DNA from 2 places in the Streptomyces sp. NPDC017520 genome. Region 2 is predicted to be linked to the other one. Evidence: riboswitches for the same ligand, from Rfam matches in the RefSeq annotation. Region 2 holds a riboswitch; the other holds the start of a gene.
What was found. A riboswitch is a leader RNA that binds a small molecule or an ion and turns the genes downstream of it on or off. The one in region 2 is predicted to bind cobalamin.
Positions count from the first base shown of each region.

Region 1: it holds a riboswitch for cobalamin, as region 2 does, so the genes downstream of both, ACH4KB_RS04345 (cobalamin biosynthesis protein) here and ACH4KB_RS01510 (ribonucleoside-diphosphate reductase subunit alpha) in region 2, are expected to answer to the same signal.

Region 1 covers NZ_JBIRKB010000002.1:47,303-59,163, forward strand. The annotation lists gene ACH4KB_RS04305 (helix-turn-helix domain-containing protein) at 100-321, opposite strand; gene ACH4KB_RS04310 (ABC-F family ATP-binding cassette domain-containing protein) at 672-2,270, opposite strand; gene ACH4KB_RS04315 (VOC family protein) at 2,572-2,982, shown strand; gene ACH4KB_RS04320 (hypothetical protein) at 3,065-4,414, opposite strand; gene ACH4KB_RS04325 (alpha/beta hydrolase) at 4,599-5,726, opposite strand; gene ACH4KB_RS04330 (class II aldolase/adducin family protein) at 5,857-6,516, opposite strand; gene ACH4KB_RS04335 (anion permease) at 6,794-8,056, shown strand; gene ACH4KB_RS04340 (hypothetical protein) at 8,069-8,299, shown strand; cobalamin riboswitch at 8,449-8,581, shown strand; gene ACH4KB_RS04345 (cobalamin biosynthesis protein) at 8,713-9,699, shown strand; gene ACH4KB_RS04350 (cobyric acid synthase) at 9,740-11,527, shown strand; gene ACH4KB_RS04355 (putative cobaltochelatase) at 11,524-11,861, shown strand, end outside.
Region 2 covers NZ_JBIRKB010000001.1:320,565-332,425, reverse strand. The annotation lists gene ACH4KB_RS01525 (YbdD/YjiX family protein) at 1-38, shown strand, start outside; gene ACH4KB_RS01520 (hypothetical protein) at 174-875, shown strand; gene ACH4KB_RS01515 (GNAT family N-acetyltransferase) at 924-1,433, shown strand; cobalamin riboswitch at 1,486-1,622, shown strand; gene ACH4KB_RS01510 (ribonucleoside-diphosphate reductase subunit alpha) at 1,758-4,172, shown strand; gene ACH4KB_RS01505 (ribonucleotide-diphosphate reductase subunit beta) at 4,172-5,188, shown strand; gene ACH4KB_RS01500 (hypothetical protein) at 5,212-5,427, opposite strand; gene ACH4KB_RS01495 (helix-turn-helix domain-containing protein) at 5,509-6,489, shown strand; gene ACH4KB_RS01490 (D-Ala-D-Ala carboxypeptidase family metallohydrolase) at 6,533-7,270, opposite strand; gene def (peptide deformylase) at 7,439-8,077, opposite strand; gene ACH4KB_RS01480 (hypothetical protein) at 8,193-9,188, opposite strand; gene rsrA (mycothiol system anti-sigma-R factor) at 9,487-9,807, opposite strand; gene ACH4KB_RS01470 (sigma-70 family RNA polymerase sigma factor) at 9,804-10,460, opposite strand; gene ACH4KB_RS01465 (alpha/beta family hydrolase) at 10,783-11,424, opposite strand; gene ACH4KB_RS01460 (SOS response-associated peptidase) at 11,530-11,861, opposite strand, start outside.

The sequences.
Region 1 (11,861 bases), on a different contig from region 2:
TGAACAGTAACCACCCGGACGACCTTGCGGTCAGCCGGGTGGTCACCCCGAATTCGTTGGGCCCGAATGACGCCGAATGACCCGAGAAACGCAGAGGCCTCAGGCCGAAGCGGCCTTCTTGCCCCGTGTCGCGCCGCCGCGTCCTCGCAGCGTCACTCCGGATTCACTGAGCATCCGGTGGACGAACCCGTAGGAGCGGCCGGTTTCCTCGGCCAGCGCCCGGATGCTCGCACCGGAGTCGTATTTCTTCTTCAGGTCTGCCGCGAGCTTGTCACGCGCGGCGCCGGTTACCCGGCTGCCCTTCTTCAGAGTCTCGGCCACCCGTGCCTCCTCATGGGAAGTGCGCTCTGGACTCTCATGATCACCCCTCCCGCGCTTCCTGGCCACCCATTCGGCAAGGTCGGTGCGAGCGGTTTCCCGGACGCGAAGCGCGTCGGCACGAACGGAATCCTTGATTCCCCATGGCGTGCGAGGGCATACGACCCGGCCCGGCCGGAGAACAGCCAGGTCAGGGCCGTACGGGGAAGAGCGGCCGGGAAGGGGGCGCACGACGGGTGAGCGCCGGGCGCACCACCGGAGTACGAGACGTCCTCACGCAGATGATGGATCACGCGTAGGCCGAATGATCTATTCCCGGTGATTCAGGCGAGGGCGACGAGGTCCCCGGTGGATCAGGCGAGGGCGACGAGGTCGCGGTAGTCCGCTCCCCAGAGGTCCTCGACGCCGTCCGGGAGCAGGATGATCCGCTCCGGCTGGAGCGCCTCGACGGCGCCCTCGTCGTGGGTGACGAGGACGACCGCGCCCTTGTAGGTGCGCAGTGCGCCGAGGATCTCCTCGCGGCTGGCGGGGTCGAGGTTGTTCGTCGGCTCGTCGAGCAGGAGCACGTTGGCGGAGGAGACGACCAGCGTCGCGAGGGCGAGCCGGGTCTTCTCGCCCCCGGAGAGCACGCCCGCGGGCTTGTCGACGTCGTCGCCGGAGAAGAGGAAGGAGCCGAGCGTCTTGCGGACCGCCACGAGGTCGAGGTCGGGTGCGGCGGAGCGCATGTTCTCCAGGACCGTGCGCTCCGGGTCGAGGGTCTCGTGCTCCTGGGCGTAGTACCCGAGCTTGAGCCCGTGCCCCTCGATGACCTCGCCGGTGTCGGGCTTCTCGGCGCCGCCGAGCAGCCGCAGCAGCGTGGTCTTGCCGGCGCCGTTGAGACCGAGAATGACGACGCGGGAGCCCTTGTCGATGGCGAGGTCGACGTCGGTGAAGATCTCCAGCGAGCCGTACGACTTGGAGAGGCCTTCCGCCATCAGCGGGGTCTTGCCGCAGGGCGAGGGGTCGGGGAAGCGCAGCTTGGCGACCTTGTCGGAGACCCGGACGGCCTCCAGGCCCGAGAGCAGCCGGTCGGCGCGCTTGGCCATGTTCTGGGCGGCGACCGTCTTGGTGGCCTTGGCGCGCATCTTGTCGGCCTGCGCGTTGAGGGTCGCGGCCTTCTTCTCGGCGTTCTGGCGCTCGCGCTTGCGGCGCTTCTCGTCGGCCTCGCGCTGCTGCTGGTAGAGCTTCCAGCCCATGTTGTAGACGTCGATCTGGGAGCGGTTGGCGTCGAGGTAGAACACCTTGTTGACGACCGTCTCGACCAGGTCGACATCGTGGGAGATCACCACGAAGCCGCCGCGGTAGGACTTGAGGTAGTCACGCAGCCAGACGATGGAGTCGGCGTCGAGGTGGTTGGTCGGCTCGTCCAGGAGCAGGGTGTCGGCGTCCGAGAAGAGGATCCGGGCCAGCTCGACGCGGCGGCGCTGACCGCCGGAGAGCGTGTGCAGCGGCTGGCCGAGGACCCGGTCGGGCAGGCTGAGCGCGGCGGCGATGGTGGCGGCCTCGGCCTCGGCGGCGTACCCGCCCTTGGTGAGGAACTCCGTCTCCAGGCGCTCGTACTTCTTCATCGCCTTCTCGCGGGTGGCGCCCTGTCCGTTCGCCATCCGGTCCTCGTTCTCGCGCATCTTGCGCAGGATCGTGTCGAGGCCGCGGGCGGAGAGGATGCGGTCGCGGGCGAGGATGTCGAGGTCGCCGGTGCGCGGATCCTGCGGGAGGTAGCCCACCTCGCCGGACCTGGTGATGGTGCCCCCGGCGGGGGTGCCCTCGCCCGCGAGGCACTTGGTGAGGGTGGTCTTGCCCGCTCCGTTGCGGCCGACGAGGCCGATGCGGTCGCCCTTGGCGATACGGAAGGAAGCGGACTCGATGAGGATGCGGGCGCCGGCGCGCAGCTCGATGCCGGAAGCGGTGATCACGGGAGAACTCCAGGGCAGTAGGGACGGCGGAGGGACGAGGGCGGAGGTCTCTCGACGCCGCTAATGCACAAGGAGGAAAGCCATACGGCTCATTCTACTGGCGGTGCGCAACTTCTTTGTCCGCGCGCCCGTCGGGACGAACGGGCCGATACCCGGCCCGGGGCGGCACCCGCCTGGACGCGGCGACGGTCGGCGAGGACCGGGCCCAGGAGGGCGTTGTCAGTGCCCGGTGGAAGACTGAGACGCAGATCACATCCATGTGGTCGGGACAGCAGATGCGACACCGGGAGAGGTGAGTGCGATGACAGGCGGGGCGAGCGGCGTTCCCACGGTCTGCCCGACGATCCTGTACGACGACGCGAAGGCCGCGATCAGGACGCTGACGCAGGGCCTCGGCTTCACCGAGGAGGCGGTCCACGAGGGGGAGAACGGCAGTGTGCTGCATGCCGAGCTGTCCTGCGGCAACGGCAGGGTGATGCTCGGTTCCAAGGGGCGCGGGGGACTGTTCGCGCAGGCGATGACGGGCGCGGGCCCGGCGGGGGTGTACGTGGTGGTGGACGAGGTGGACGAGCACTGTGCCCGCGCCAGGGAGTTCGGCGTGGAGATCCTCATGGAGCCGACCGACCAGGACTACGGCTCCCGGGACTACATGGCGCGGGACGCCGAGGGCAACGTGTGGAGCTTCGGGACGTACGCACCGGGGTCCGGCTGAGCGGGCGGGCGGGCGGGGCGACTCCCCGGCACGGCGGCGGTCGGGTCTCGCCGGGTGGCCCCGGGGCCACCCGGGCCCCGGGTCAGGCTCCTCCGGTGTGCACCTGGAAGGCGGCCCGGCGGACCGCCTTGGCCAGGGCCGGGTCGGGGTGGGCGGCGGCCAGGGCGACCAGGACCTGGACGGTGCGCGGATGGCCGACGGCCCTGACCTCGTCGAGCAGGGCCGGGACGGTGCCCTGGACGGCGGAGTCGAGGTGGCGCACCAGCAGCCCGGTCTCGCCGTGGTCGGCGACGGCCGCCGCGGTGTCGACCCAGAGCCAGGTGGCCTCCTCGCGGCTGAGGACGTCCGGGGCGTCGTCCGGGTCGTTGCCCTCGTACTCGGCGAGCCAGAGCAGCGCGTAGGGCCGCAGCGAGGGTTCGGCGAGCACGGCCCGGACCTCGGGTTCGGCGGGGGCGCCGACGACCCTCAGCGCCTCGAAGGCCAGTCCGCGCAGCAGCGCGTCCTCGCCCCGGGCGACGGCCAGCAGTTCGGCGACGGCGCTGCCGACGGTGCGGGCGGCGAGCCAGGCGCGGTATTCGGCGCGGGCCGGGCCGGGGGTGAGCCGGGCGCAGCCGAGGAGCATGTGGGCGGCGGACTGCTCGATGTTTCCGGCCGGGCTCTGGGCGGCGACGCAGATCTGTTCCAGCTTGACCCAGACCGCCCAGTTGCCGAGCGGGGTGAGGGTGGCGTGCCCTTTGCCGAGCGTCAGCGCCCCGACGGCGGCGAGGCCCTCCAGGGCCCAGTCGAGCAGCAGGGCGTTGAGGTCGGCGCTCCGGGCGGGTCCGGCGCCGTTCTCGGCCGCCGCTGCCCGGGCGGGGGGCTCCGCCGGGGCGGCGGGCGCGGTTCTGCCGGGTCCCAGGGGCACTTCGCAGCGCTCCTCCTGGAGTTCGGCGACGCGCTGCCCGAGGAGGTCCAGCAGGGCGGGGACGGTGACGGGCCCCGCGGAGAGCTGGAGGAGGGAGAGCACCTGGGGCACGGCCTCGACGGCTTCGGCGACCGCCCCCGCCTCGATGTCCGCGGGTGCGGCGTGGACGAGCGACCAGGCGTCGAAGAGCGCCACCCAGCCGCGCAGGACGGCGGAGTCGTCCCGGTCCCAGGCGCGCAGCCGCCAGCCGGGGCGGGCGGTGTCGCCGTGCAGTTCGATCAGTCCGGCCAGCCGGGCCCGGTCCCAGCCGGCGCGGACCTGTGCCGGGGAGAGTTCCAGAGCGGTGGCCGCCCGTTCGAGGGCGTGGGCCGCGAGCGGGGCGGCGGTGCCCGGCCCCGGCGTGCCCGCCGCCCAGTGGGCGATGCGTACGGCGTCGGCGAGCACCGTCCTGGCCTGGCGCGCCAGTTCCGTACGGGGCGGGGTGCCCTCGGGGGGCCGGGGAGCCGGCCTGGTACGCCGGGTCGTCACGGCCTTGCGGGCGGTGGCGAGGGGTCGCGGGCGGACAAGTCGCAGCCTGGAGTCGCGCGGAGTACGGGACGTCACGGGAGCAGTCTTGCCCCTGACGGCCCGAAAGCCCAAACGGAAGGCGTTTCACCGGTACGGGAAAGGTTCCCCCGGTGCGGCGGCAAGCGGGAGAGTTCACCCCATCGGCTCACATCAGGGGCGTGAGGAAGCGTCGCAGGGTCTCTTCGTAGCGGGCCGGGCCGGCGTTCCACATCGACGCATGCGGAGCCTGCGGTACGGCGTGGAGGCTGACCACGTCCGGGCGGCGGGCGGCGAGCTCGCGGGAGGCGGCCCAGGGGGCGATGGTGTCGTCCGGGCCGTGCAGGATCAGGGTCGGGGTGCGCAGGGAGGCGGGCGCCGAGGTCTCCAGCAGCGGGGCGGCGTTCATCCCGGTCCTGCCCTGGGCGGCGCGGACGGCGAGCGGCAGAACGGCGGCCGGGACCCCGCGGGCCGCGGCCAGGGCGCGCAGGGTGACCTGCCAGTCCAGCACCGGGGAGTCGAGGACGAGGCCGCTGATCCGGTCGCGGAGCGGGGACTCGACCGCGGCGTACAGGGCCATGGTGGCGCCGGTGGACCAGCCGTGGACGATCACGTTGCGGGCCCCGTGGCGCAGGGCCCAGCGGAGGGCGGCGTCGAGGTCGCGCCACTCGGATGCGCCGAAGTGGCCGAGGCCGTCCGCGGGGCGGGGGGCTCCGGGATCGCCCCGGTGGGCGAGGTCGAGCACGGGGAAGCCCTGTCCGCGCAGGAACGGCATCAGGTTCATGGGGTGGGCCCGGGTGGTGCCGAGGCCGTGCACGGTGATGACCCAGGTGTCGCGGGCGCCGGGGACGTACCAGGCGGGCAGGGTGCCCAGCTCGCCGGGGATCTCGACCTCCTGGTGGTCCAGGCCGAGGTCGCCGCTCGGGTCACCGTCGTACAGCGCGGGGGTGAGCCGCACCTTCACGCCCGGTTCGAGGAGTCCCCGGCCGACGCTCTCCAGCCTGCGGACGACGGTGTCGGCGGCCTGGGAGGCCCCTTCGACGACGGGCCCGACGACCGCGTGGACGCCGGGTCCGGACAGGCCGTAGGTGCCGGGCCTGAGCGCCGAGAAGGACCGGGTCAGGGTGACCTGTCCGGCCGCCGTGGCGTGCACGGCGAGTCTGCGGTCGGCGGGGAGGGGACGTCCCGGCGCCGCTTTGAGGGCGACGCCGCTGGCGTACCGGCCGGCGGCGACCGCTGTCGCACCGACGCCGAGGATCGTGGTGACGGCCGTTGCCGTCGCGGTTACCGGGCGCACCGCTTCAGTGTCGGGGGGCGGGAGGCGGGCTGCCAGTGGGCGGGGCCGTCCGGGGCGGACGGGCGGGGTCCGGTCCGGAGCCGTGGCCCGGGCCCCGGTGGTTTGCGCGCGTGCCCGGGGGCAGGCGGGGTCAGCCGGGCTGGCCGTATCCCTTGAGCGCTTCCGTCACCTCGTCCAGCTGGGCCGCGTCGAGCAGGGCCGGGGTGCGGCCGGGCACGGAGCTCGCGGTGAGCCAGAGGCGGCAGAGCCACTCCAGCTGGGCGGTGCGCTCGTAGGCCTGGTCGAGCGTGTCGCCGTAGGTGACGGTGCCGTGGTTGGCCAGCAGACAGCCGGTACGGCCCTCCAGGGCCCCGAGCATGGCCTCGGCCAGTTCCGGGGTGCCGTAGCGGGCGTAGGCGGCGGTGCGGACGGGGCCGCCGAGGATGGCGGCGGCGTAGTGGACGAGCGGCACCTCGGTGACGAGGGTGGAGACGGCGGTGGCGTGCACGGCGTGGGTGTGGACCACGGCGGCGGCGTCGGTGGAGCGGTAGACGGCCAGGTGGAGGGGGAGTTCGCTGGTCGGCCCGAGGTCGCCGAGGACCTGGCGGCCTTCCAGGTCGACGCCGACCGCGTCCCGGGGGCCGAGCCGGTCGTAGGGGACCCCGCTGGGCGTGACCAGGATCAGGTCGCCGACGCGGGCCGACACGTTGCCCGAGGTGCCGACGACCAGGCCGTCCGCCGCGCTGCGGCGGGCGGTCGCGACGACGTCCAGCCAGGTCCGGCCGACGGATTCCGGGTGCTGCTCGCTCATGGGGCGAGCGTAGGGGGCAAGAGGCGCAACCGGAACGTCACATGACAGGTGACGGAGGTCTCTTCCGGGTGCCGAACAGCCGTTCAAAATGTTCGCCAACTAGTGGCAAAGGGCGGCCCACGCCCCACCTCACAGGCCTCGCCCGGCCCCTCCCGGACACAAGCGGAGGCAACACACTCCGCTTGGGGTCACCACAGCGCCCTGTCCAGTTCATCTTCCGTTCATCCAGGTTGCCTACGGTCCACGTGCCACTGACGTCGAACGATTGCCTGGGTAAATGGAACACATCACGCTGCTGCTTGCGATTGTGGTCGTGACAGCTCTCGTGTTCGATTTCACGAACGGTTTCCACGACACCGCCAACGCGATGGCGACGACCATCTCGACCGGCGCCCTGAAGCCCAAGACAGCGGTGGCGATGTCCGCCGTTCTCAACCTGATCGGCGCGTTCCTGTCGGTGGAGGTCGCCAAGACGATCTCCGGCGGGATTGTCAACGAGGACGGCCTCAGAACCGAGGTCATCTTCGCGGCGCTCGTCGGCGCCATCCTGTGGAATCTGCTGACCTGGCTGGTCGGCCTGCCCTCCAGCTCCTCCCACGCCCTGTTCGGCGGTCTGATCGGCGCCGCGGTCATGTCGGCCGGCTGGTCCTCGATCAACGGCGGCACCGTCGTCACCAAGGTGCTGCTCCCGGCGATCGCCGCCCCGCTCGTCGCCGGCCTCGCCGCGATGCTGGCCACGCGACTGACGTACCGGATCAACCGGAACGTCACCGACGAGGGCCAGCTGAAGTCGACGGCCAAGGGCTACCGGGCCGGACAGATCGCCTCCGCCGGTCTCGTCTCGCTCGCCCACGGCACCAACGACGCCCAGAAGACGATGGGCATCATCACGCTGGCCCTGGTCACCGGAGGCGTCCTCGCCCCCGGCTCCAACCCGCCGCTGTGGGTCATCGTCTCCGCCGGTGTGGCCATCGCGCTCGGCACCTACCTCGGCGGCTGGCGCATCATCCGCACGATGGGCAAGGGGCTGACCGACCTCCAGCCGCCGCAGGGATTCGCCGCCCAGACCAGTGCGGCGACGGTCATCCTGGCCTCTTCGCACCTCGGTTTCTCCCTCTCCACCACCCAGTCCTGCTCCGGCGCCGTGATGGGCGCGGGTCTCGGCCGCAAGGGGGGCGTGGTCCGCTGGTCCACCGCCACCCGGATGTTCGTGGCCTGGGGTCTGACGCTGCCCGCCGCGGGTCTGGTCGGCGCGGGCGCCGAGTTCCTGACCAAGCAGGGCCCCTGGGGCATCGCCGTCACGGCGGTCATCCTGGTGGGCGGTTCGTTCGCCATCTGGCTGGCCTCGCGCCGCCAGCCGGTCGACCACACCAACGTCAACGACATGGACGGGGAGGGCGAGCCCCAGGGCGTCGTCACCACCGCCATCGCCGCGGTCCAGCCGCCGCCCGTCGGCGGCCCGGCCGCCGACCTCGCAACCACCATCCCGGCCCCGGCCCCGTCGCCCGACGACCCGGCCCGGCCGCCGGCCAAGGTGTAAGGACAGATCCGCATGAAAATCGACTGGGCAGCTCTCGCCTCCGTGTTCGGTGTCAGCCTCGTGGTCACCGTCGCGCTGGTCGGCCTCTTCACCCTGGGCATCGTCGCCCTCTCCAAGCAGTCCGCCACGGCCGGAAGCAGCGCTTCCGGAGGGTCGGTCGCGCTGGCGCGCACCGGCGCGTACGCCTGCTTCGCGGCGTGCGTGGCGGCGGTCGCGTACGGGATCTACCTGATCGTCGCCTGACCCCGTACCCCGCACTTCCCCGGGCCGGACACACGCGCGTGTGTCCGGCCCGATGTGTGTCTGCGCACAGTGGAGCCTCGCAGGTCAACAGCGAGTTGACGGTTCTTCGCGGGGCGTGGTGGACTGCCGGAGCCATTTACGGCGACAGCAGAGGAAGCCGGTGCGAATCCGGCGCGGTCCCGCCACTGTCACCGGGGAGCACTCCCCCACACCGGACGTCACGGCCCACGACACACGGGCTGGAAGGCCGGGGGAACTGCGGATCCGGAAGCCAGGAGACTCTCGTCGCCGGTCACGTCGAACCAGGGCGCGGACCCTGAGTGAGGACATACGCCATGCCCGGCCGCCGTGTGCCGCTTCACATGCCCCCTCATTCCCCCTCCGGAACGCCTCTCCCCGCGACCGGCTGAGCCATGCGTGCCGACCGCGTTTTCGCGTACGGCGCCACGGCCGGGCTGATCGCCGACGCCCTGCTCGGCGACCCCCGCCACGGCCACCCCGTCGCCGGATTCGGCCGCGCCGCCGCGCGGGTGGAGTCCCTGCTGTGGCGTGACGACCGGGGCCGGGGCGCGCTGCACACCCTCGTCTGCGCCGGAGGCGCGGTGGGGGCCGCCGCGCTGACCGCGCGCGCCGTCCGGGGACGCCCCGCGCTCGCCGTCGCGCTGACCGCCGCCACCGCCTGGTCCGTCGTCGGCGGGACGTCACTGGGGCGGGAGGCCCGCGCCATCGGCGGCGCCCTGGCCGCCGGGGACCTGGAGGTGGCACGGGAGCGACTGCCGCACCTGTGCGGGCGCGATCCGTACTTCCTGGACGGCCCGGGCATCGCCCGCGCGGTCGTCGAGTCGGTCGCCGAGAACACCTCGGACGCCGTCGTCGGCGCGCTGGTGTGGGGGGCGATCGGCGGGGTGCCGGGGCTCGTCGGCTTCCGGGCGGTGAACACGCTCGACGCGATGGTCGGCCACAAGTCGCCCCGCTACCGCCGTTACGGCTGGGCCTCGGCCCGCCTGGACGACCTCGCGGGGTGGCCCGGCGCCCGGCTGACGGCCGCGCTGGCCGTGGCGGGCGGCGGGCGGCCCCGGGAGGCCGTACGCGCCTGGAGGGCGGACGCAGGGCGTCACCCGAGCCCGAACGCGGGGCCGGTGGAGGCCGCGTTCGCGGGGGCGCTCGGCGTACGGCTGGGCGGGACCCTGGCGTACGCGGGGCGCGTCGAGCACCGGCCGGTGCTGAACGGGGAGTCCGGACGGGACGTGCGGGGCGCGGACATCGAACGGGCGGTACGCCTGTCGCGCCGGGTGAGCGCGCTGGCCCTCGGCGTGTGCGTGGCGGGGCGGATGGTCGCGGGCCGCGTGGTCGCGGGACGGTCGTCGGCAGGACGGCAGCGGGGGCGGGGGCGGTCATGAACGGTCCGGCACGGAACGCGGTACGGGAACGGGAGCGGGTATGAGCGGCGGGCTGCTGGTCGCGGGGACCACATCGGACGCGGGCAAGAGCGTCGTCACGGCGGGCATCTGCCGGTGGCTGGTGCGCCGGGGCGTGAAGGTCGCGCCCTTCAAGGCCCAGAACATGTCCCTGAACTCCTTCGTGACCCGGGAGGGCGCGGAGATCGGCCGGGCCCAGGCGATGCAGGCACAGGCCGCCCGGGTGGAGCCGACGGCCCTGATGAACCCGGTGCTGCTGAAACCCGGCAGTGACCGGTCCAGCCAGGTCGTGCTGATGGGCAAGCCGGTGGGAGAGATGAGCGCCCGGGGGTACCACGGGGGGCGGCAGGAAGCGTTGCTCGGGACGGTGACGGACTGTCTGGAGGAGCTGCGGTCGTCCTATGACGCCGTGATCTGTGAAGGCGCCGGGTCCCCGGCCGAGATCAATCTGCGGCGCACGGACATCGTGAACATGGGGATCGCGCGGGCAGCTGGGTTCCCGGTTCTGGTGGTCGGGGACATCGACCGGGGCGGGGTCTTCGCGTCGTTCTTCGGGACGACGGCGCTGTTGAGCGCGGAGGACCAGGCGCTCGTCGCGGGCTATCTGGTGAACAAGTTCCGGGGCGACGTCTCGCTGCTGGAGCCGGGCCTGGACATGCTGTACGGGCTGACCGGGCGGCGGACGTACGGGGTGCTGCCGTACGCGCACGGGCTCGGCATCGACGAGGAGGACGGTCTGCGGGTGTCCCTGCGGGGTGCGGTGCGGGAGTCGGTCGTGGCTCCCCCGCACGGCGAGGACGTGTTGCGGGTGGCGGTCTGCGCCGTGCCGCTGATGTCGAACTTCACGGACGTGGACGCGCTGGCCGCCGAACCGGGCGTCGTCGTGCGGTTCGTGGACCGGGCGGAGGAGCTGGCCGACGCGGACCTGGTGATCGTGCCCGGGACGCGCGGCACGGTGAAGGCGCTGGCCTGGCTGCGCGAGCGGGGCCTCGCGGACGCGCTGGTGCGGAGGGCCGCGGAGGGCCGGCCGGTACTGGGGATCTGCGGCGGGTTCCAGGTGCTCGGCGAGCGGATCGAGGACGAGGTGGAGTCGCGGGCCGGCGTCGTGGACGGGCTCGGGCTGCTGCCGGTGCGCATCCGCTTCGACCGGGACAAGACGCTGGCGCGGCCGGTCGGTTCGGCGCTGGGCGAGCCGGTGGAGGGATACGAGATCCACCACGGGGTGGCCGATGTGCGGGGCGGGGAGCCGTTCCTCGACGGGTGCCGGGTGGGGGCGGTGTGGGGGACGCACTGGCATGGGTCGCTGGAGAGCGACGCGTTCCGGCGGCGGTTCCTGGTGGCGGTGGCCCGGGCCGCCGGGCGGCGGTTCGTGCCGGCGCCGGACACGAGTTTCGGGGTGCTGCGGGAGGAGCAGCTGGACCGGCTCGGGGATCTGGTGGAGGAGCACGCGGACACGGACGCGTTGTGGCGGTTGATCGAGGGGGGTGCGCCTGCGGGGTTGCCGTTCGTGCCGCCGGGGGCGCCGGCCCTGCCGGGGGCTGACGCGGGTGCGGGTGCTCCGGAGAGCCGGGGCGCCGCCCCGGACCCCGCTCCTCAATCGCCGGAGGGGCTTGATTTGGCCGGGTCCGCCGGGTCAAGGGGCCAGGGGCGTGACGTTGCCCGGTCCGCAGGGTCAAAGGACCAAGGGCTTGATTTTGCCCGGTCCGCCGGGTCAAGGGGCCAAGGGCTTGATGTCGCCCGGTCCGCTGACGCAATGCCCCACGGGCTCGGGGAAGCAGCTGTTGTTCACGTCGACCAGGAGGCCAAGTGAGTACGCCGTATCCCTTCACCGCGATCGTCGGGCAGGACGACCTGCGGCTCGGGCTGTTGCTGAACGCGGTCAGTCCGGCTGTCGGCGGGGTGCTCGTACGGGGCGAGAAGGGGACCGCCAAGTCCACCGCCGTGCGCGCGCTCGCCGCCCTCGTGCCGGAGGTCTCCGTCGTGCCGGGGTGCCGGTTCTCCTGTGATCCCGTCTCCCCCGATCCGGCGTGTCCCGACGGGCCGCACGCGGAGGCCGCCGGTGTGTCGCGGGCCGCGCGGACCGTGGAGCTGCCCGTCGGCGCGTCCGAGGACCGGCTCGTGGGGGCGCTGGACATCGAGCGGGC
Region 2 (11,861 bases):
GCGAGGCGGACCCCCGCGAGGGCTTCCGCTGCTGCTGAGCACTGTCCGGCCGGATCTCGGGCCGCCGCACCCCTTCCAGGGGCGCGGCGGCCCCTTTTCGCACCCCCGCACGGGCTCGGGCGCCGCTCGATTTCCCGGTGCGCGGAGCCCTCACCGTACGAAAGGATGTGCCCATGACATCGCACCCCTGGCTGCCCCGGCTCCGCCCCGTACTCACGACCTTGGCGCTCGCGCTGAGCCTGGCGGCGACGGGCTGCGGCACCGAGGTGGCGCCCGGCGCGGGGGCGGCGCGGAGCGGATCGGCGAACCCCGCGCCCGACCGGGCGGAGCTGGAGGCGCGGGCCAGGGCCGTGCAGACCGTCGCGGAGCACGTGTGGGTGACCGAGGTCCCGGGGTACACCCTGGCCCGCCAGTCGGTCGGGGTGATCGGCGACGACGGGTTCGGCAGTGTCTACACCACGCCCGACGGCGGGCAGATCCAGCTGCGGGTGGAGCGCCGGGCGCACGCCGGGGCCGACTGCACGAAGATACCCGCGCCCGACGGCGGCCAGGAGCCGCCGGCGACGTGCGAGCGGGACGGCGAACAGTGGTACCGGTCCACGGAGTCGGGCCACGCGTACGCGCGGGAGCAGGGCGGACTCGTGGTCACCGTGAGCGGGGCGCCCGGAGAGGTGGACCGGGCCACGCTGCGATCGGCGGCGCAGGCCGCCCACCGCGCCGACGACCACGAGCTGGACCAGGTGCTGCCGCCGGCCGACGAGGCCGCGGGACGGCAGCCGGCCGAGGAGGCTCCCGCGCGGCAGCCGGTCGAGCGCGGCGACCTGCCGCCGGAGGGCGACGGCGCGCCCAACAACGACGTGGGAGTGGGTGGCTGACAGGGGAACGAGCGGCTGACGTGGAACTGACGTGGGAGCGAGTGGCTGATGGATCTGACGATCAGGGCGGCGGAGTCCGGCGAGTACGCCGTCCTCGGCGGGATCATCGCCGAGGCGTATCTCGGCGACGGGCTGCTGGACGGCCCGCAGGACCCGTACCTGCTCAAACTGCGAGCGGTCGGACAACGCGCGGCCGAGGCCGAGGTCCTCGTCGTGCTCGACGTGGACGGGGCGGTGCTCGGCGGCGTGACGTACGCCGCACCCGGCGCCCCGTGGCGTGACATCGCCGGTCCGGACGAGGCGGAGTTCCGGATGCTGGCGGTGGCCCGTGAGGCGCGCGGACGGGGCGTGGGAGAGGCCCTCGTGCGGGCGTGCGTGGAGCGCGCCCGGTCCGCGGACGGCGTGCGGGCCCTGGTGCTGTCGACGCGGCCGACCATGCTCGGGGCCCATAGGATCTACCGCCGGCTCGGCTTCGTACGGACCTCCGAACGGGACTGGGAACCGGTGCCGGGACTACGGCTCATGACCTTCCGGCTGGAGCTGGAGGCGCCCTCCTGAGGGGCTCGTTGAATCGTCGCGACACAACATGTGGGGGCCGCTTCACCCGGCGGCCCCCACATGTATGCTCGACCTCGCTGTCGCCGCAGGGGAATCCGGTGCGAATCCGGAACTGTCCCGCAACGGTGTGATCGGTGTGCTTCTGCGCACCCGCAAGTCCGAGGACCTGTCGACAGCGCGTCCGGCTCGACCGAACCGGACGCCAGACGTCCGGGTCTCGCGGATAGGCCGGTGGACGCCGTCAGCTGTGCTGCCCTGCCCCGGGTTTCGCGCTGCCCGGCTTCCCCGCCTGCCGCCGGCCCCTGCCGAGCGAGGGAAAGCCCAGTGACCATCGCGCCCGCCGATCCGGTTTCAGCCACCGAATCCGCTGCCTCCACCACGTCCGGAGCAGGCACGAACGACGGACCCGGGACCGCCCTGCTGCGGACCCTGACCGACCTCACCGTCGATCTTCCCGACACCGACCCCGGACGGGTCGCCGCTGCCGCGCTGCGCGGACGCAACGCCCGCTCCGACGAGGCGGAGCTGCGCTCGCTGGCCACCGAGGCCGCCGCGGGGCTCATCTCCGAGGACCCGGCGTACTCCCGGCTCGCCGCCCGGTTGCTGACGCGCACGATCGCGGACGAGGCCGCGGGCCAGGGCGCGACGTCCTTCTCCGCCTCGGTCGCCGTGGGCCACCGCGAGGGCCTGATCGCCGACCGCGCCGCCGCGTTCGTCGCACTCCACTCCGCCTCCCTCGACCAGCTCGTCGAGCAGGCCCTGGCGGACGGCGCCGACGACCGCTTCGGCTACTTCGGTCTGCGGACGCTGCACAGCCGCTACCTGCTGCGCCACCCGATCACCCGGCAGGTCATCGAGACCCCGCAGCACTTCATGCTGCGCGTGGCCGCGGGCCTCGCCGAGGACGAGTCGGTGCGGGCGCTGGACGAGGTCGCCGCGCTCTACGGGCTGATGAGCCGGCTGGACTACCTCCCCTCCTCCCCCACGCTCTTCAACTCCGGCACCCGCCACCCGCAGATGTCCTCCTGCTACCTGCTGGACTCGCCCAAGGACGAGCTGGACTCGATCTACGACCGCTACCACCAGGTGGCGCGGCTCTCCAAGCACGCGGGCGGCATCGGTCTGTCGTACTCCCGCATCCGCGCCCGGGGTTCGCTGATCCGGGGCACCAACGGGCACTCCAACGGCATCGTGCCGTTCCTGAAGACGCTGGACGCCTCCGTGGCGGCGGTGAACCAGGGCGGCCGGCGCAAGGGCGCGGCGGCGGTCTACCTGGAGACCTGGCACGCGGACATCGAGGAGTTCCTGGAGCTCCGCGACAACACGGGCGAGGACCAGCGGCGTACGCACAACCTGAACCTGGCGCACTGGATCCCCGACGAGTTCATGCGCCGGGTCGACGCGGACACCGAGTGGTCGCTGTTCTCCCCCGCCGACGTGCCCGAGCTGGTCGATCTGTGGGGCGACGCGTTCGACGCGGCCTACCGGGCGGCCGAGGCCAAGGGCCTGGCCCGCAGGACGATTCCCGCGCGTGAGCTGTACGGCCGGATGATGCGGACCCTCGCGCAGACCGGCCAGGGCTGGATGACGTTCAAGGACGCCTCCAACCGGACCGCGAACCAGACCGCCGAGCCGGGCCGGGTCGTCCACTCCTCGAACCTGTGCACCGAGATCCTCGAAGTCACCGACGACGGTGAGACGGCCGTCTGCAACCTGGGTTCGGTCAACCTCGGCGCGTTCGTGGCGGACGGCTCGATCGACTGGGACCGCCTGGACGCCACGGTCCGTACCGCGGTGACCTTTCTGGACCGGGTCGTCGACATCAACTTCTACCCGACCGAGCAGGCCGGGCGCTCCAACTCCCGCTGGCGGCCGGTGGGCCTGGGCGCGATGGGTCTCCAGGACGTCTTCTTCCAGCTGCGGCTGCCGTTCGACTCCCCCGAGGCCCGCGCGCTCTCCACGAAGATCTCCGAGCGCATCATGCTGGCCGCGTACGAGGCGTCCTGCGACCTCGCCGAGCGCTCCGGCCCCCTGCCGGCCTGGTCGGAGACCCGGGCCGCGCGCGGTGTGCTGCACCCCGACCACTACGACACCGAGCTGAACTGGCCGGAGCGCTGGGACGCCCTGCGCGCCCGGATCGCGAAGACCGGCATGCGCAACTCGCTGCTGCTGGCCATCGCGCCGACCGCCACGATCGCCTCGATCGCCGGGGTGTACGAGTGCATCGAGCCGCAGGTCTCCAACCTGTTCAAGCGCGAGACGCTCAGCGGTGAGTTCCTCCAGGTCAACGCCTACCTGGTGGACGAGCTGAAGCAGCTCGGCGTGTGGGACGCCCGCACCCGCGAGGCGCTGCGCGAGGCGAGCGGCTCCGTGCAGGGCTTCGCCTGGATCCCCGACGACGTACGCGCGCTGTACCGCACGGCGTGGGAGATCCCGCAGCGCGGTCTGATCGACATGGCGGCGGCCCGTACGCCGTTCCTCGACCAGAGCCAGTCGCTCAACCTGTTCCTGGAGACGCCGACGATCGGCAAGCTCTCCTCGATGTACGCGTACGCCTGGAAGCAGGGGCTGAAGACGACGTACTACCTGCGCTCGCGCCCGGCGACCCGGATCGCCCGTGCCGCGTCCGGCCAGGCGTCGGCCGCTGCCCCCATCCCCGTACAGCAGGCGTCGGCTCCCGACGCGGACGCCATCGCCTGCTCCCTGGAAAACCCCGAGTCCTGCGAGGCCTGCCAGTAATGAGCACCAACGACGACAAGAACCTGCTCGACCCGGGCTTCGAGCTGACCCTGCGTCCCATGCGCTACCCGGACTTCTACGAGCGCTACCGGGACGCGATCAAGAACACCTGGACCGTGGAGGAGGTCGACCTCCACTCGGACGTCTCCGACCTCGCCAAGCTGTCGCCGGGCGAGCAGCACATGATCGGCCGGCTGGTGGCGTTCTTCGCGACCGGTGACTCGATCGTCTCCAACAACCTCGTGCTGACGCTGTACAAGCACATCAACTCCCCCGAGGCGCGGCTGTACCTGTCGCGGCAGCTCTTCGAGGAGGCCGTGCACGTCCAGTTCTATCTGACGCTGCTGGACACCTATCTGCCCGACCCGGACGACCGGGCGGCGGCGTTCGACGCGGTCGAGGAGATCCCCTCGATCCGCGAGAAGGCGCAGTTCTGCTTCAAGTGGATGGATTCGGTCGAGAAGATCGACCGGCTGGAGACGAAGGCCGACCGCCGCCGTTTCCTGCTGAACCTGATCTGCTTCGCGGCCTGCATCGAGGGACTGTTCTTCTACGGCGCGTTCGCGTACGTGTACTGGTTCCGCTCGCGGGGTCTGCTGCACGGTCTCGCCACGGGCACCAACTGGGTGTTCCGTGACGAGACGATGCACATGAACTTCGCGTTCGAGGTCGTGGACACCGTCCGCAAGGAGGAGCCGGAGCTCTTCGACGACGCGCTGGAGCAGCAGGTCACCGACATGCTGCGGGAAGCGGTCGAGGCGGAGCTGCAGTTCGGCCGCGACCTGTGCGGCGAGGGCCTGCCGGGCATGAACACCGAGTCGATGCGCCAGTACCTGGAGTGCGTCGCCGACCAGCGGCTCGCCCGCCTCGGCTTCCCGACGGTGTACGGCTCGGAGAACCCGTTCTCCTTCATGGAGCTCCAGGGCGTCCAGGAGCTGACGAACTTCTTCGAGCGCCGCCCGTCCGCGTACCAGGTGGCTGTGGAGGGCTCGGTCGGGTTCGACGACGACTTCTAGACCCTCCGGGACCGAGGGGGCTCTCAGACCCTGGCCCAGCTTCTGAGGTAGGGGCGCCGCTCAGCCGTCACGGGCTGTGCGGCGCTCCGCGTTTCCGGGGGCCCGGCGGCCCGCCGCCCCCGTTCCGCCTCCCGCAGCTGGCGGTCGATACGGCGTTCGCGGGCGACGCCGAGCGCCACGGGTGCGAGGACGAGGGCGAAAAGTGCTGCTACGACCAGGTAGTTCAGGAATGTGTTCATGCCTCTACTCTGGACCGCCGGACCGAGAATCATCAGTGGCAGGACTGCCATGGGACATCAAATAGCTGCCACACTCACCCCATGCTGACCAATGTCGCCGCCCTCCTCCTCGATGAGGTCCACCCTTTCGAACTCGGCGTCCTGTGCGAGGTGTTCGGCCTGGACCGCAGCGACGACGGCCTGCCGGTGCACGATTTCGCGGTGGTCTCCGCCGAGGGCCCCGTCCTGAACACCCACGCGGGTTTCACCATCTCCACGCCGCACGGCCTGGAGCGGCTGGAGGAGGCCGACCTCATCGCCGTGCCGGCGGGCAGCCACTTCATGCGGCGGGAGTATCCCGAGGAAGTGCTCGACGCCCTGCGCCGGGCCGTCGCGCGCGGCTCACGGGTGCTGAGCGTCTGCTCGGGGGCGTACGTCCTGGGCGCGGCCGGGCTGCTGGACGGCCGCCGCTGCACCACGCACTGGCGGCACGCGGCGGAGTTGTCACGGCGCTTCCCGAAGGCCGTCGTCGAGCCGGACGTGCTGTACGTGGACGAGGGCGCGGTGATCAGCTCGGCGGGGACCGCCGCCGGGATCGACGCGTGCCTGCACCTGATCCGGCAGGAGTACGGCCAGGAGGCGGCCAACACCCTCGCCCGGCGGATGGTGGTGCCGCCGCACCGGGACGGCGGGCAGGCGCAGTACATCAGCCGCCCGCTGCCCCGGAGCTCCTGCGACACGGTCGGCTCGACGCTGGCCTGGATGGAGCAGCACCTCGACCAGGAGATGAGCGTGGAGCAGCTGGCGGCGCTGGCGCACATGTCGCCGCGCACCTTCGCCCGGCGGTTCCAGCAGGAGACCGGGACCACGCCCTACCGGTGGCTGCTGCGGCAGCGGGTGCTGCTGGCCCAGCATCTGCTGGAGACGTCCCAGCTGACGATCGACACGATCGCGGGGCAGACGGGGTTCGGTACGGCGGCGACCCTGCGACACCAGTTCGTCCGGTCGCTGGGCACCACACCGAACGCCTACCGCCGCACCTTCCGGGGCCCGGCGACCACCTCCGTGCCCGACGTCGCCTGAGCGCGCCGGGCACGATCACCGAGTGCCGGTCATCCGAGGTGTGTCAGATACCGCAGCTGGGCGCCGACCAGAAGCGGCTGGGGCCCTGGTTGACGTGCACGTGGTCGTTGTGGCCGCTGTAGCCCGGGCCGAGGATTCCCCGGAAGCCGTGGTAGCGGGCCTGCTTGGCCAGCGTGCACAGCGAGTGCGGGGAGGCGCCGAGGTCGACCGCGTCGCCGTACATGTGGCGGCTGTTGGAGGCTCCGCCCACGGCCGCGTTGCAGGAGACGGAGCGGAAGCCGCTGGTGACCCGGATGGACTGGTCGCCCAGCGCGTGGCGCAGTGCCTCCAGCTTCCACATGCTGCTCAGCGCGTTGGCCTTGGCCGTGCCCGCCGCGACCTTCCCGCCGGCCCAGGTGCTGTTGCACTTGTTGAGCTCGGGGTACGTGAAGTGGATCGGCGTGCAGTCGTTGTCCTGGAGCGCGTAGAGCTTGGACTGGGTGGCGGGACCGGCGATCCCGTCGGCCGCCAGGCCGTAGGCCGCCTGGAACCGCTTGACGGCGGCGGTGGTGGCGGGGCCGTAGGAGCCGTCGATGGCGAGCACCGCGTTGTAACCCGGGTAGCCGGCCACCCGGATCTGGAGCTGGGTGACATCGTTGCCGGTGGCCCCGGCCTTCAGGGTGCGGTTCCAGGTGTAGCAGCCGTCGGCCTGGGCGGTGCCGGCGGTCAGGACCGCACCCCCCAGAGCGAAAGTAATGGTCATGACAAGTCCGAGCAGAACGCGTGCGGTGCGTCTCAGCACAGGGGTCTCCCTCTGAACGTCACGGTCGGTATGCAGGCGAGCCTGGCCCAGACAGCTACGCGCGTCAACTACCTCTGGGGAAAATGCAGTTATCTGCCAGGGGGTGGAGCGGGAACCGACAGGGGCCCGGCACCGGCCAACCGGTACCGGGCCCCTGCTGGAGCGTCCTCAGGCGTTCGGGACGACCTCGTAGCGCGGAGTGCCCTCGTCCATCTGCCGCAGCGCGTCCTTGCGCTCCCGCTTGGAGAGCCGGTCGATGTACAGGTAGCCGTACAGGTGGTCCGTCTCGTGCTGGAGGCACCGCGCGAAGTAGCCGCTGCCGCGCACCTTGACCGGATTGCCCTGCGCGTCCTGCCCGCGTACCACCGCGTAGTCGGGGCGGGCGAGCGAGGCGTACGCGGTCGGGACCGAGAGGCAGCCCTCGTTGGAGTCGTCCAGCACCCGCGCCTCGGGGGCCAGCTCCTCCAGGACCGGGTTGCAGATGACGCCGGTGTGGCGCACCCCGTCGTCGTCGGGGCAGTCGTAGACGAAGACCTTCAGGTCCACGCCGATCTGGTTGGCGGCCAGGCCGACGCCCTCGGCCGTCTTCTGGCTGGCGAACATGTCGTCGATCAGCCGCGCCAGCTCGTCGTCGAACGCGGTGACGTCCTTGCACTCCTTGTGCAGCACCGGGTTGCCCACGACCGTGATCGGACGGGAGGTGCCGCGCTCGCGGTAGGCCGCCTCGCGCTCCTCGCAGTCCTCCGTGTCGACGAGGAACCCCTCGTCGTCCACGTTGATCCGCCCGTCCATCTCCTGCTGCGACATGTCCGCCGTACGCCTTCCTGCAAAACCTCAGACTCGGTGACCCGAGAGCCCCGGATACCCGGGCGCTCGGAGGAACAGCACCGCGATCGGTGCGCGTACAGCCTACGGGCAGAGGTCAGCAGACTTCTTCGAGATCCCGCCACTCACGGCTGTCCGGGCTGTCGGCGACCCAGCCGTCCAGCAGCCCGCGCACCAGCCCGGCGGGGGCCGCGAGACCGCACTCCCGCTCCGGGACCCACAGATCTCCGGCGCCGGCGGTGCGGTGGCCCAGCGGCCCGGGGTGGCCCGGCTCGCTGTGATCGTGCGGGTCCAGGTGCTCCCCGTCGCCCTCGTCGCTCTCCATCCGGCTCTCCGAGCACGCCCGGCACAGCAGCCGCACGGAGGAGGACCAGTCCTCGGCGGCGAACCCGGCGTCCGAGGCCAGCTTCTCCAGCGCGTCCCGGTCGTCCTCGGTCGCCGCCTCCAGCAGCACCACCCAGGTCGGCACCGGCGAGGGAGCCCACAGCTCGATCTCGTCGAACACCGGATACGAGGGCCCGGCCGCGGTGACCCGCTCGCCGTTGGGCACCCCGTCGTGCAGGACGACCTCGCCCCAGCGCCGCCCGGAGGACGGCAGCGGGATCGAGAGCACCTCGATCCGGGCCGGGTCGAGCCGGCGGCCCCAGACCACCTCGGCCTCGCCCTCCGGCGAGAGCCGAACGGCGGCACTGCCGAGCTCCATACCGGTCGGCTCGGTGGTGGCCGCGCTGTGCTGACCGCCGCCGGGGACCTTCAGGCCGTACGCCTGCCAGGCCCGCCGCGCCAACGGCCAGTCCTGGAGGGCGGTGGCCGCGATCCCCACGTTCCACCAGTCCGGCGCGCCCGACTCCCGGTCGAGCAGCGCGACGGCCCGCAGGCCCGCCGCCCTCGCCTGCTCCCAGTCGTGCCGGAACTTGTGCAGCAGCGCCAGATTGAACCAGGACTCCGAGAGCCAGGGTTCCAGATCCGCCGCGCGCGTCAGCAGCGCCCCCGCGTCCTCGTACCGGCCGTCGCCGATCAGCGTGAACGCGCGGTCCGTGGCCTGCCGCCAAGAGGCGGACGGCCGATGCCGTACCTTCCCGAAGATCCTCACGATTCCCGCCTGTCCCGACTGGACACCCTCGTCATTCGCTCTGCTTTCGCATCCAACCATGCCCGGCCGGACGCCCGCTCATTACCCATGGGTTACCCAGCTCCGGCCGGAGCCAGACCGCCCGCGCGAGGGCGCGTCCCGGAGTCACGGCCACCGGTTGCCGGTGGCCCCGCCCGACGCCGGGGCCGAGCCGCTCCAGCGCCGCCCCGGACATGCGTGGGCCGCTGTGCCCGGGCGATCGGGGCACAGCGGCCGTCCCACCGGACCTCAGGGATCCGCCGGTGCATCTGCGGGTGGACTACTCGGCGGCGGACGCCGACCGGTCGGGGTCCCGCACGGTCACATCCTGCTCGGGCACGGCCTCGCCGGCCCGGATCAGGTCGATCCGGCCCATCACCTTGGAGCGCAGGTCGGTCGGGACGTCGTCCTGGCCGCAGCAGCGCTTGACCAGCTTCTTCACGGCCTGTTCGAGGCCGTACTTCTCCAGGCACGGGGAGCACTCCTCGAAGTGCACCTCGAACTTGGTGCAGTCGCCCTCGGGCATCTCCCGGTCGAGGAACTCGTAGAGATGGTCGAGTACCTCCGAGCAATCCGTCTCGTGCGGCTCTCCGCAGCTCATGAGGCCGAGCCCTTCCGATCGTCCGAGCCACCGGCGCCGGCCGCGACGAGCCCGCGCTCACGGGCGTAGTCCTCCAGCATGCCGCGCAGCTGGCGGCGGCCACGGTGCAGCCGGGACATCACCGTACCGATGGGAGTCCCCATGATGTCCGCGATCTCCTTGTAGGCAAAGCCCTCGACATCGGCGAGATACACGGCGATGCGGAACTCCTCGGGAATCGCCTGGAGCGCCGACTTCACGTCGGAGTCCGGGAGATGGTCGAGCGCCTGGGACTCCGCCGAGCGCAGACCGGTCGACATGTGCGACTCGGCCCGTGCCAGCTGCCAGTCCTCGATCTCCTCGGCGGCGCTGCGCTGGGGCTCCCGCTGCTTCTTGCGGTACGAGTTGATGAAGGTGTTGGTCAGAATGCGGTACATCCACGCCTTGAGGTTCGTACCCTCACGGAACTGGTGGAAGGAGCCGTACGCCTTGGCGTAGGTCTCCTGGACCAGGTCCTCGGCATCGGCCGGGTTACGCGTCATGCGCAGCGCGGCCGAGTACATCTGGTCGAGAAAACCGAGGGCGTCCCGCTCGAAGCGCGCGTTGCGCTCGGCGGACGTCTCCGGTGCACGGCCGTCGTCGGTCCCTGTGTCGGTCCCAGTGACCGGACCCACCTCCTCCAACGATGTGGCGGAGCCGAAACCGGACCCGCTCGCATCGGAGAATAGTCGACCTTGCTTCGAGACGGGCTGTCGATCAACACCGCCCGGCGGCCGCTCGTGGCCGGTCCTGACCGCAGGCAGCACGGTCCACTCCAGGTCAGCGGCGTTCGAGCGGCTGGGGCAGATGGTCGAACCCATGCGACGGACTCCCTCTCCCCGTTGTCCGGGGTACCACGTATCTGTACCGACGTCCCGAACAACAGCGCCTCCGGGCGGAGCATTCCCGGGCCTGTGCCACGTGCGTGAGGCCCGGGTCACCCCGGGGCGGATCCGGTCATCCGAGTGACGCGATCCATCCGGCCACCGCGTCGGTGAGGACGCGCATCGTCTGCTCCTCGGTCGCCCCGGACCTCTTCGGCACCGCGAACCCGTGGTCTCCGTGGTCCACTTCGGCCAGCTCGTACGGGCCGGGCGGGAACTCGTCGGGCCGGCCGAAGGGATCGTTGCCGCCCTGCACCACCAGCGTGGGCACGCCCGCCCCCAGCAGTTCGTCGGCGCGGGACTTCTCCGGCTTGCCCGGAGGGTGCAGCGGGAAGCTGAGCGCGAGGACGGCGGCCGCGCCCAGCTCCGTCGCCGTACGACAGGCGACCCGGGCCCCGGCGCTGCGGCCCCCGGAGACGACGGGAAGCCCGGGAGCGGCCAGGGCGGGCCACAGACCGCGCCAGCCGGTGTCCAGGGTCTTCGGGGCGGGCGCGACCTTCTTTCCGGCCACCCGCCAGGGCTGCTCCACCAGGGCGACGGTGACGCCGTGGCCGGGCAGGGTCGCGGCCAGGGCCTTCAGGTCGCGGGCCTCGATGCCGCCGCCCGCCCCGTGGCTCACGGCCAGGACGAGGCGGGGAGCGGGCGCTCGGACCCAGGTGATCCGGGCCTCACCGGCGTCGGTGGTGACGTTCTGTGTACGTGGTTGACGGCTCACTCCGCCATCCTCCCCCGCGCGCCGCCCGGCTCCCGAGCGCCGCCCGGAACAGCTACCGCGCGCCGCTCGGCTCCCGCGCCGCTCGCAACAGCTCCCGCCCGCCGCTCAGACCAGCGTGGACTCCTCCGGCGCGGCCAGCTCCTCCAGCAGTTCGGGTCCGTTGTTGCGCACGTTGCTGACCGTGGTGGCGACCGGGTAGGCGCGCATCAGCCCGCCGGGCGGCGGCTCCAGCAGCGCGCGCAGCTCGTCGGGGCCCGTGTGCGCGGGGTCCAGCCAGGCGTCCCAGCGGTCGGGGGTGAGCATCAGCGGCATCCGGGGATGGATGTCGGCGAGCGCGCCCGGCCCCTCGGCGGGGGCGACGGCCAGCGGGGTGGTCTCCGCCTCGGTGGTGATCACCGAGCACGTCACCCACCAGGCGTTCTCGTGGTCGCCGGGCA